2 regions of the Planomicrobium sp. MB-3u-38 genome follow, and region 2 is predicted to be linked to the other one. Evidence: riboswitches for the same ligand, from Rfam matches in the RefSeq annotation. Region 2 holds a riboswitch; the other holds the start of a gene.
The links. A riboswitch is a leader RNA that binds a small molecule or an ion and turns the genes downstream of it on or off. The one in region 2 is predicted to bind preQ1.
Positions count from the first base shown of each region.

Region 1: it holds a riboswitch for preQ1, as region 2 does, so the genes downstream of both, queC (7-cyano-7-deazaguanine synthase QueC) here and queF (preQ(1) synthase) in region 2, are expected to answer to the same signal.

Region 1 covers NZ_PJBO01000037.1:52,523-57,631, forward strand. The annotation lists gene CXF70_RS08320 (sulfite exporter TauE/SafE family protein) at 1-243, shown strand, start outside; gene CXF70_RS08325 (heavy metal translocating P-type ATPase) at 476-2,344, opposite strand; PreQ1 riboswitch class I at 2,501-2,544, shown strand; gene queC (7-cyano-7-deazaguanine synthase QueC) at 2,552-3,217, shown strand; gene queD (6-carboxytetrahydropterin synthase QueD) at 3,214-3,639, shown strand; gene queE (7-carboxy-7-deazaguanine synthase QueE) at 3,636-4,343, shown strand; gene CXF70_RS08345 (YeeE/YedE family protein) at 4,401-5,109, opposite strand, start outside.
Region 2 covers NZ_PJBO01000048.1:75,935-81,043, reverse strand. The annotation lists gene CXF70_RS09655 (phosphotransferase family protein) at 1-365, opposite strand, end outside; gene CXF70_RS09650 (cytochrome P450) at 575-1,882, shown strand; gene CXF70_RS09645 (cation diffusion facilitator family transporter) at 1,987-2,889, opposite strand; PreQ1 riboswitch class I at 2,993-3,040, shown strand; gene queF (preQ(1) synthase) at 3,134-3,628, shown strand; gene CXF70_RS09635 (queuosine precursor transporter) at 3,641-4,270, shown strand; gene CXF70_RS09625 (endonuclease/exonuclease/phosphatase family protein) at 4,687-5,109, opposite strand, start outside.

The sequences.
Region 1 (5,109 bases), on a different contig from region 2:
ACGCGGATGACGATTGCGACTTCCCTCGCCATCACATTCATTTCGTCCATCGGGTCGACTTTCGGTAAAATCGTTACAGACCAGATCCTTTATGGTCCCGCGGCAGTCATGATTGTGGCAAGTATCATCGCCGCACCGCTTGGCGCCAAACTTGGCCAGAAGATGAACACGAAATACCTCCAATGGATATTGGCGCTGCTGATCCTCGGCACAGCCATTAAAATTTGGGTGGATATTCTATAAAAATAAAACCAGTATCGGCGGATTGGAGCCGATACTGGTTTTATTTGTGTTCATATTTAACAACTTATAAATTTGTTTGCGCAGAATTGATTTTATTTGCGGTGAATCAGTTTTATTTGCGCAGATTCAGAGTTGTTTGCACAGATTGGAATTTACTTGCGCAGTGATAATTTTCCGCTTCAGAAATGGTATTTTTCCGACCCCGACCGAAAAGGCAGTCACCCCACACTGTTCATATATTCCGATTCAACATACGCAGGCCGTTCAGGATCACGAGGATCGTACTGCCTTCATGGCCGACGACGCCGATGGGAATTGTGATGGACTGCATGAAGTTCAGGATCAGCAGCACAATGATGACGCTGACTGAGAAAACGATGTTCTGTTTGATGATGCGCTGCATTTTTCGTGCCATCCGGATGGAATAGGCGATGCGGGTCAAGTCATTTTTCATCAGGATAACGTCAGCTGTCTCGAGTGCGACGTCGGTGCCTTCGCCCATTGCGATGCCAGTCGTGGCAATGGCAAGCGCCGGCGCGTCATTGATGCCGTCGCCGATCATGGCGACATATTGATGCTCGGTCAGCAGTTTTTTCAGTTCTTCGACTTTATCGCCAGGCATGCAGCTGCCGATATAAGCGTCCATGCCGCTTTCTTCGGCAATGGCTTTAGCGGTTTTCTTGTTGTCTCCGGTCAGCATGATGCAGTAGATGCCAGCTTTCTGCAGGTTCTCAATCGTCGCTTTTGCGTCTTCCCGAACCGTGTCTTTCAGCGAAATGGCGGCTGCGATGCCTTTGCTGTCGCGGACGAAGGTCACTGTCTTCCCTTCATCGGCCCAGCGGTTCAGTACACCGCCCTGAAACTCTTCCGCATCGTGAAGGTTGACAAAGTCGGGTTTACCGATCAAAATTTCTTCACCGTCAATTACCGATTTCAATCCATTGCCGGGCACATCGGTGATCTGCAGATTTCTCAATGGTTCTATGCCTTTTGCTTGAATAAATTCAGTGATCGCCTTGGCAAGCGGATGGTTCGACTGCATTTCGATGCCGGAGATGATGGCCATCAGCCGGTCATTGTCGATATCTTTCCGCAGTGAAAAATCAGTGACTTCCGGTCGTCCGCGCGTAATGGTGCCGGTTTTATCGAAAGCGATGGCACGAATTTCACCAAGGTTCTGGAGATGGACGCCACCTTTGAAGATGATGCCGCTTTTCGCGCCGTTTGAAATGGCCGCCAGCGTTGCCGGCATGATCGATGCGACCAATGCGCATGGTGAAGCCACAACCAGAAAGAGGATGGCACGGTAAATAGTCGTGTTCCAATCCCAGCCGATCAAATAATGCGGCAGAAACAATAAAAGGATGAATACAATCAAAGCGATATTTACATATCGACCTTCGAAACGTTCGACGAATTGCTGGGAAGGCGGTTTTTCGCTGTGTGCCGACTGTACAAGATCAATGATTTTCTGTACCAGCGTTTCAGAATTCGGCTTGGTCATTTCCATTGTAATAGCGCCGCTCATATTAACCGTAGAAGCGAACAGTTCATCTTCTATATCTTTGGAAACCGGCACCGATTCCCCGCTGATGGCGGATTCATCAACTACCGTATGGCCGATCAGCAAACGGCCGTCTGCCGGAATGCGTTCCCCCGGTTTGACGACAAGCCGGTCACCCGGCTGCAGGGAAGAAACAGATACGCGGGTCGTGTCACCGTCTTTCAAGAGCCACGCTTCTTCCGGCTGGATCTGCATCAATGCCGAAACTTCCTTGCGGCTTTTATTCATGGTATAGGTTTCAAGTGCGCCGCTGAGGGAGAAGATGAAAATCAGGATGGCGCCTTCCGTCCAGTAGCCGATTAGGGATGCGCCGATTGCAGCCAGCACCATCAATAATTCCACGTTCGGCTTCCGGTTTTCGATCGTCTTGCGGATGCCGTATTTCGCTTTAGCATAACCGCCGATCAAAAAAGCCGCCAGATAGGTGATGACCGACCACAATTCGATGGACTGGGTTTCAAGAATATAAGCAATGATGATCAAAACACCGGACAAGATGGCAGCGATCAGTTCAATATGCGTTCTCCAATTCCTCATGGGCTCATCTCCCTTTACATTAATTATAGATCTTTTTGCTGATGGAAAGTATTGGATTGTCTTGCAATAAATTTAAAGGTTCAACCAGCATTCGACTTCGAATTTTCAGTTCTTTACAGCGTCCGCATTATATGTGGTACGATGAAAAATGTTCAAATTATAGAGGTTCGCGAAATCCCTCTTAAAAAAACTAAGGAGATGTTTTGAATGAATAATGAAAAAGCGGTCGTCGTATTCAGTGGCGGCCAGGACAGTACCACCTGTCTTTTTTGGGCATTATCAAAATTTAAGGAAGTTACCACCGTTACGTTCGATTACGGACAGCGCCATGCCGTGGAAATAGAGCATGCGCGAAAGATTGCTGAAGAATTGGAAGTTCCGTTTAAAGTGCTGGATATGCAATTGATCAATCAATTGTCTGCCAACGCGCTTACACGTGACGAAATTCCGATCAGCGAAGAAGAAGGGGAACTGCCTTCCACTTTTGTGCCGGGGAGAAATCATCTGTTCCTGTCATTTGCAGCTGTTCATGCACATACAATCGGGGCACAGCACATCATTACCGGTGTGAGCCAAACGGATTTCAGCGGCTACCCCGACTGTCGTGACACGTTCATCAAATCGCTTAATGTAACACTGAATCTGGCGATGGATGCTCAATTCGTCATTCATACGCCGCTTATGTGGCGCGATAAGAAACAGGTGTGGGAGCTTTCTGACCGATTCGGGGCACTCGAATTTGTGCAGGAAAAAACGGTCACCTGCTATAACGGAGTACCAAGCAGCGGCTGCGGGGAATGTCCGGCATGCCAGTTGAGAAATGACGGTCTGGAAGCTTATCTGGCAGAAAAGACCGGCGGTGCAGCGCAATGATGCAGCAATTTTATCCATCAGTCCCGCATGCCTACCGATTTGAATTGAATAAAGATATGAACTTCTCAGCAGCGCATTTCATTCCGCATGCGGAAGCAGGGAAATGTCAGGCGGTGCACGGACATACGTATTTTGTAAATGTAACGGTGGCTGGAAATGAACTTGATGCTTCTGATTTTTTAATAGATTTCAAATTGCTGAAAGACGCAATCCATAAAAAGTATGACCATTCGATATTGAACGATCATCCCGAATTCAACGGGAAATTCCCGACCACGGAACGGCTGGCGGAACAGATTTGGCAGTCGATTGATGGAATCCTTAAAACCCGAGACAATAAACCGGCTTGTCTTCAGGTCATTGTCAGAGAAACACCGACGAGTTACGTGATTTACCGGCCGGAACAGGGGTGGCTGCGATGAAGATTCCTGTAATGGAAGTATTCGGTCCGACAATACAAGGGGAAGGAATGGTCATCGGCCAAAAAACGATGTTTGTCCGGACTGCCGGCTGTGATTATTCGTGTTCATGGTGCGATTCCAGTTTCACATGGGACGGTACGGGCAAAAGCTTTTCCCGGCAGCCACAGGAGATCATCGAAGAATTGAAAGGGATCGGCGGAAGCCGCTTTTCCCATGTCACCATTTCGGGTGGGAATCCGCTGCTCCACAAGGGAATCGGAGAGCTGATCCGGCTTTGTCATGTGGAAGGCTGGAAAGTGGCGGTGGAGACACAAGCGACATTCTGGCAGGACTGGCTGCTGGAAGTGGATGATATTACACTTTCACCGAAGCCGCCAAGCTCAGGCATGGTTACTGATTTTGAGAAGCTCGATGCTTACATGGAAAAGCTGAAGGATTCGAATGCCAGTTTGAAAATCGTGATTTTCGATGAAATGGATTTTGAATTTGCCGGGCAGGTCCATCTCCGCTATCCTGCGGTGCCATTTTTTCTGCAGGTGGGAAATGACGATATTACCTCTACAGACGATGTCCGTCTGGTATCGGGTTTATTGGAGCGCTATGAATGGCTGATCGATCTCAGCACGAATTCCACCATCATGAATGATGTGAAAGTGCTGCCTCAGCTCCATGCTTTGGTATGGGGAAATAAACGCGGTGTCTGAAACAGAAAAAAGGAGTGTCTGCCATTTTGACAGACACTCCTTTTGTGATTGGATTCATCAACATACCGAATCATTGGATTTTGGCACCGACAGTCCGAACAGCGGACGGAGGTACAGCGCGAGGAATGTGCCGGCAAGCGCCAGGATCCCCCAGATATAACCGTGCAGGCTGAACGATGCGATGCCGCCGAAATAGGCACCGATGTTGCAGCCGAACGCAAGGCGGGCGCCGTAGCCCATCAGCAAGCCGCCGATTACAGAAGCGGCGAAATTGCCTGCAGTGACTTGTGTGAATTTGAACAAGCCGCCGGCAGCGGAAGCGATGAACGCGCCAAGGATAACACCGAAATTCAAGACGGTAGTGGAGTCGGCGAAAATGGAAGCTTCAAGTGAAGCGGCATTGGCGCCTTGCCAATAACCCCAGCTTGCCACGTCGACACCAAATGCGCCTGCAATTTTTGAACCCCAAAGGGCGAAAGCGGATGTGATGCCCCAAGGCGTGCCGCGTGTCATCAATGTCAGCGCATTAAGCAGCGCCAAAGCGATTGCCGCAGCGAATAATGGCCAAGAACCGCGAAGGATCCGGTGCCAGCCTTTTGCAGATGGAACCGGCGCCATTTTCGGCGCTTTGCGTTTCTTCTCGATAATCAGTGTAATCCATGCAATCACAACGAAGAAGATGATCGATACAAGCCATGCGCCGCCATAGCCCAGACCCGTGGAAGTGGCAAGGGAGTAAGGCTCGAACGCAGGCATTTCTTCTGTC
Region 2 (5,109 bases):
GAAGGCTGTAAAATAGTATCTCCGGCAAGTTTTGTCATCAGCACCGCAGGCATTCCACACTCTTCACCGGTTTCATCAAATGCGATAATTTCCGGCGATGGTATTGAGAGAGCCGCTGCTTGCCGGAGGCTTCCCGCTTCGTGTCTGGCCAGATCCGGTTCCATCTCCAACCAGTCTTTTTTATGGAACAATCGAAGAATCAAATTCCCTTGCCGACTTTCATCCTGAAAAGGGATATCGAATACAAGCGAAGAAGTACCTCCCTGCAACCTCTTTATCCCTTCTCTTTTCACTGGCTTTTCAATAATCGCTTCAGTCCACTCAATGCTTTCTGAAGTCGGTTCCTTATAATTTTGTATGTTCATAGGTCTCACCACTTTCTCACTTTAGGAACATGGATTATATCTCCACTTCATCTTATAACACATCATCGATGACTTCACTCTCCAGCCATCGCAGACTGTATCAGCGTTTAGGCAGAGACTGGAAGGGTATGCTTTTTATATATTATAAATCGCAAATTCACTGCTTTTTTCAGCCATTCGGCTTCATTTTATAAGGAGGATTAAAATCGATGAAAGTAAAAAAACCTATTCCAAAAACCAAAGAGTTCGACAGCACGATGCATTTGATCAATGAAGGCTTCAACTTCCTGCCAAGCCGCCGTAAAGAATTGGAGTCAGATATCTTCGAAGCGCGTTTACTTGGCAAGAAATCTCTTTGCATCGCCGGGGAAGAAGCGGCGGCAGTTTTCTATGACAATAAGTATTTCAAGCGGGAAGGTGCGGCTCCAAAACCGCTGAAGAAGACCTTGCTCGGGGAAGGCGGACTGCATGGACGCGACGGCGAAGACCACCATCACCAAAAGCGCATGTTCTTATCCATGATGACGCCTGAAAGACTGGAAGATATGAAACGGTTGGCGATAGAAGAGCTGGATAAAAAAGCAGCACAATGGGAAACGATGGACGAAGTCCTGCTGCTCGATGAAATAGAAGAAGTGCTGGCGCGTTCAGTCATGAATTGGGCAGGACTGCCTTTAAAAGAAAGCGAAGTAAAGCAACGGACGCAGGAACTTGTTGCAATGGTGGACTCTTTCGGCGGATCTCTCACCCGGTTCAAAGAAGGGGCTGAAGCACGGAAGAGCCATGAAGCATGGCTGAAAGGAATCATCCGGGACATTCGGTCACGCGTCTATTCACCGCCTTCCCATACAGCCGCGTATATTGTCGCGATGCAAAAATCCCCGGATGGCAAATTACTCGACCTTGATGTTGCAGCTGTCGATTTGAACAATGCCTACAGACCGATTATCGCAGCCGCTTATCTGATTGTTTTCGGAGCTTTGGCTATCCATGAATACCCTGAAATGAAACCGAAATTGCAAGCCGATGAAAAAAATTTCAGTAAACTGTTCGCACAGGAAGTACGCCGCTATTATCCTTTTGCTCCAGCAATGGCTGCAAAAGCGAATCGCGATTTCATCTGGCACGGTTACCATGTAAAAGAAGGCATGCTGGTCGTACTGGATCTTTTTGGAACGAACAGGCATCCGGATCATTGGGAAAACGCCGATGAATTCATACCTGAACGCTTTGAAAATTGGAAAGGCAGCCCTTTCGCTTTCGTACCGCAAGGCGGCGGCGACCATCATGCCGGCCACCGTTGTGCCGGTGAATGGATGACCGTGATGGTGATGCAGTCCTTCTTTAAATATCTGACAGAAAATATCACGTATAAAGTGCCGGAACAGGACTTAAGTTATGATATGGCGAGAATGCCGACTATGCCAAAAAGCCGGTTCATCATCAGCGAAGTCCAAAAAATCCGTCAGTCACCTGATAACATCATCAAGCACCGTCACAGCCAGACAGTCATGTAAAAAAGTGTATATTTAATCTCAGCAAATTCCATATTCAAAAAAAGCCCTTTCTCAAGGGCTTTTTTTTGCGGTTATTTAATAGAAAAACAAACACTTACCAAAGGTTATACTTTTAACTCTTGATGGCTGAAGCCAGGTTTTTCAATCTGGATTGTTGTATGTTCAATTTTGCAGTTTTTATTGACCAGCGCCACAGCTTCTTTTAAGATTTCTTGTTCCTTTGCTTGTTCTTGTATATCCAAATGGCAGGTCAGCAAATCCATACCGGAAGTGATCGTCCAAATATGGAGATCATGGACATCCTGCACCCCATCAATGCCCATAAGCATCCTTCTGACTTCTGCCACATTGACCGTAACAGGCGAGCCTTCCATTAAAATATGTATGCTGTTCTGCAATACACCCCATGCGCTCTTCAAAATCAGCAAAGCCACTAAAACCGATATAAGCGGATCCGCAATGGTCCAGTCGAACAATAGGATCAACACCCCGGCAATAATGGCACCGACTGAACCCAATGCATCTCCAATTACATGGAGATAAGCGCTTTTCATATTCAAATTGCCTTCGACATCCGCTTGTCTGCTGATCACCCAGGCGCTCAGAATGTTTGCCAACAGCCCAATGGCTGCAATTGCCAGCATCCATCCACCCATTACCTCCGGTGGGTTATAGAAACGCTCGACTGCTTCGTATATGATGAAGCCAGCCATAACAAAAAGTGTGATGCCATTGAAAAACGCCGCAAGGATCTCAAAACGGTAATAGCCGTAAGTCTTATTGGCAGAAGCGGCTCTGCCCGCAAACCAGATAGCTCCAAGGCTCAGGAGCAGTGATGCGGCATCTGACAGCATGTGTCCGCTGTCTGCAATGAGCGCAAGGCTATTTGTGAAAAGACCCCCGAAGAACTCCAGCAGCATAATGGAAACAGTAATGATCAAAGCCAATATCAACGCTTTCTTATTGCCGCTCCTCGCGGTTTCAAAATGGTCATGGTCATGCGCCACTTTTCCTCTCTCCCTTCCTCTTTATCGTCATTTTAGCAAAAAAGGTGATTGACAGCGAACTCCGGTTCTTATACGATGGTTAAGGAAATTAAATAACCCGGTGACGGGAGAGGTTCATAGCATTTCACCCTCTATAAAAAACTATGGATTTTGAAATTCAGCCAAATCCACATGCGATTTGGCTTTTTCTTTTTCCCTTTTTTATAGCCTCTCCCGAAACTGCATTCGAGGAGGCTTTTTTTTAATGGCAGGAAGAAATGAAGACACATTGGACCACTTAACATTGCTTGGCAATCAGGACACAAAATATAAATATGAATACGCTCCGGAAGTTTTGGAAGCAATCGACAATATGCATTCACGCGATTATTTCGTGAAATTCAATAATCCGGAATTTACATCCCTGTGTCCGCAGACCGGCCAGCCGGATTTCGCAACGATTTACTTGAGCTTTATTCCCGATAAGAAATTGGTGGAAAGCAAATCGCTGAAATTATATTTCTTCAGTTTCCGCAACCATGGGGATTTCCATGAAGATGTGGTCAACATCATCATGAATGACCTGATCAATCTGCTGGACCCCCGTTATATCGAAGTCTGGGGAAAATTCACTCCCCGCGGCGGATTGTCGATCGATCCATACACGAATTATGGCAAGCCTGGAACAAAATATGAAGAAATGGCATCGTACCGAATGATGAATCATGACATGAATCCTGAAACGATCACCAATCGATAAGGGGGAAAATCCATGTTACTTTATTTGAACGGCGCGTTTGTAGGCTTATTGATCCTGTCCAATATTCTGGCAGTGAAATTATTCAGCATCGGGGAGTGGATGGTGCTGCCGGCCGCGGTCATCGTCTACGTCTTCACATTCCCGATCACCGATACGATTGCGGAAGTTTATGGCAAAGAGGCTGCAAGAAAAACGGTCTTCGCCGGTTTTATCACGCAGCTTGCGGCTTTGGCATTCATCTTTTTCGCCATCCATTTGCCGGCTGCACCATTTTTCGGCGATCAGGCATCTTTTGAATCCATCTTTTCGGCCGGCTTCCGCGTCACTCTAGCCAGTCTGATTTCTTATTTCATCAGCCAAAATCTGGACGTCACGATTTTCCACAAATTAAAAGAGCGCCACGGCGAATCCAAATTATGGATCCGCAATAACGCTTCTACAATGGTGAGCCAGCTTGCCGATACGACCATTTTCATCACGATCGCATTTGCAGGGACGTTGCCTGTCGGCGCATTGATCGGTATGATTGTCACACAATACCTGTTCAAGTGGATCGTGGCAGCTGCCGATACACCGCTTGTCTATCTGCTTGTCAAATTATGCCGCCGCGAACAGGTTTCCGGCAAGGCTGTTTATAGTTAAAATGAAAGGGAGAGCCTCAACGGCTCTCCCTTTCACTGGCTGTCGAGAAATCGACACTTCTCAAATCATTTCGCTTTAGGCGGACGCGTTCCGCAGGGAGCTGCCTGACGCTTCATTCTAGTTTGGTGTAAATAGAATATACGCTGTTCTATTTCAGGACTATAGTGTTCTTAAATTACAGAAAGCAATCAGAGATATGGAGCAAAACAGCTGAGACTCCCAGGCGACCAAGTGAAGTGCTGAGATCCACTCGGGCGAAGTGGAACGAGCACGAGTTAGCTCAGCGCAAGCAGCCAGGAAAGCGAAGCTGTTTAGCGGAATATCGAATTTAAAATCTTTATCTTTCTCAACAAGTTGAAAAAGGGAGCCCCAGCGGCTCTCCCTTTTTCTAACGTGAATATATTCCCATACCCTCATTAAGCTTTCGCTTTTGAGGTTTTTTCCTTTGGCCGCAAAGCCTGTTTGTTTCTTGCCAGCATCAAGTCCGCCACAATCGGCAAATGGTCGGAAACATCCGTTGAAATAGTCGCGGTTTGCGCAACTTCCATTTCCGGACTGAAGAAAATATAATCAATGCGGGTGACAGGTTTCAAATCCACACCCGTTGTATGGTATGAATGCGGTGAGGGATACGTATAAGCGTCTCCTCTTTTCATTTTCAGGAAAGCATCCGTAAAATGGCGGTTCATTTTGCGGATTGGCGCATAAAACGGCGGAGCGTTGAAGTCGCCCATTACGATACAAGGGAACTTGCTCTTTTCCGTCAACGCCAGAATTTCATTCACACTAAGTTTTAATTCTTCATCTTTCAATGAAAGATGTGCGTTAAAAACATTGAT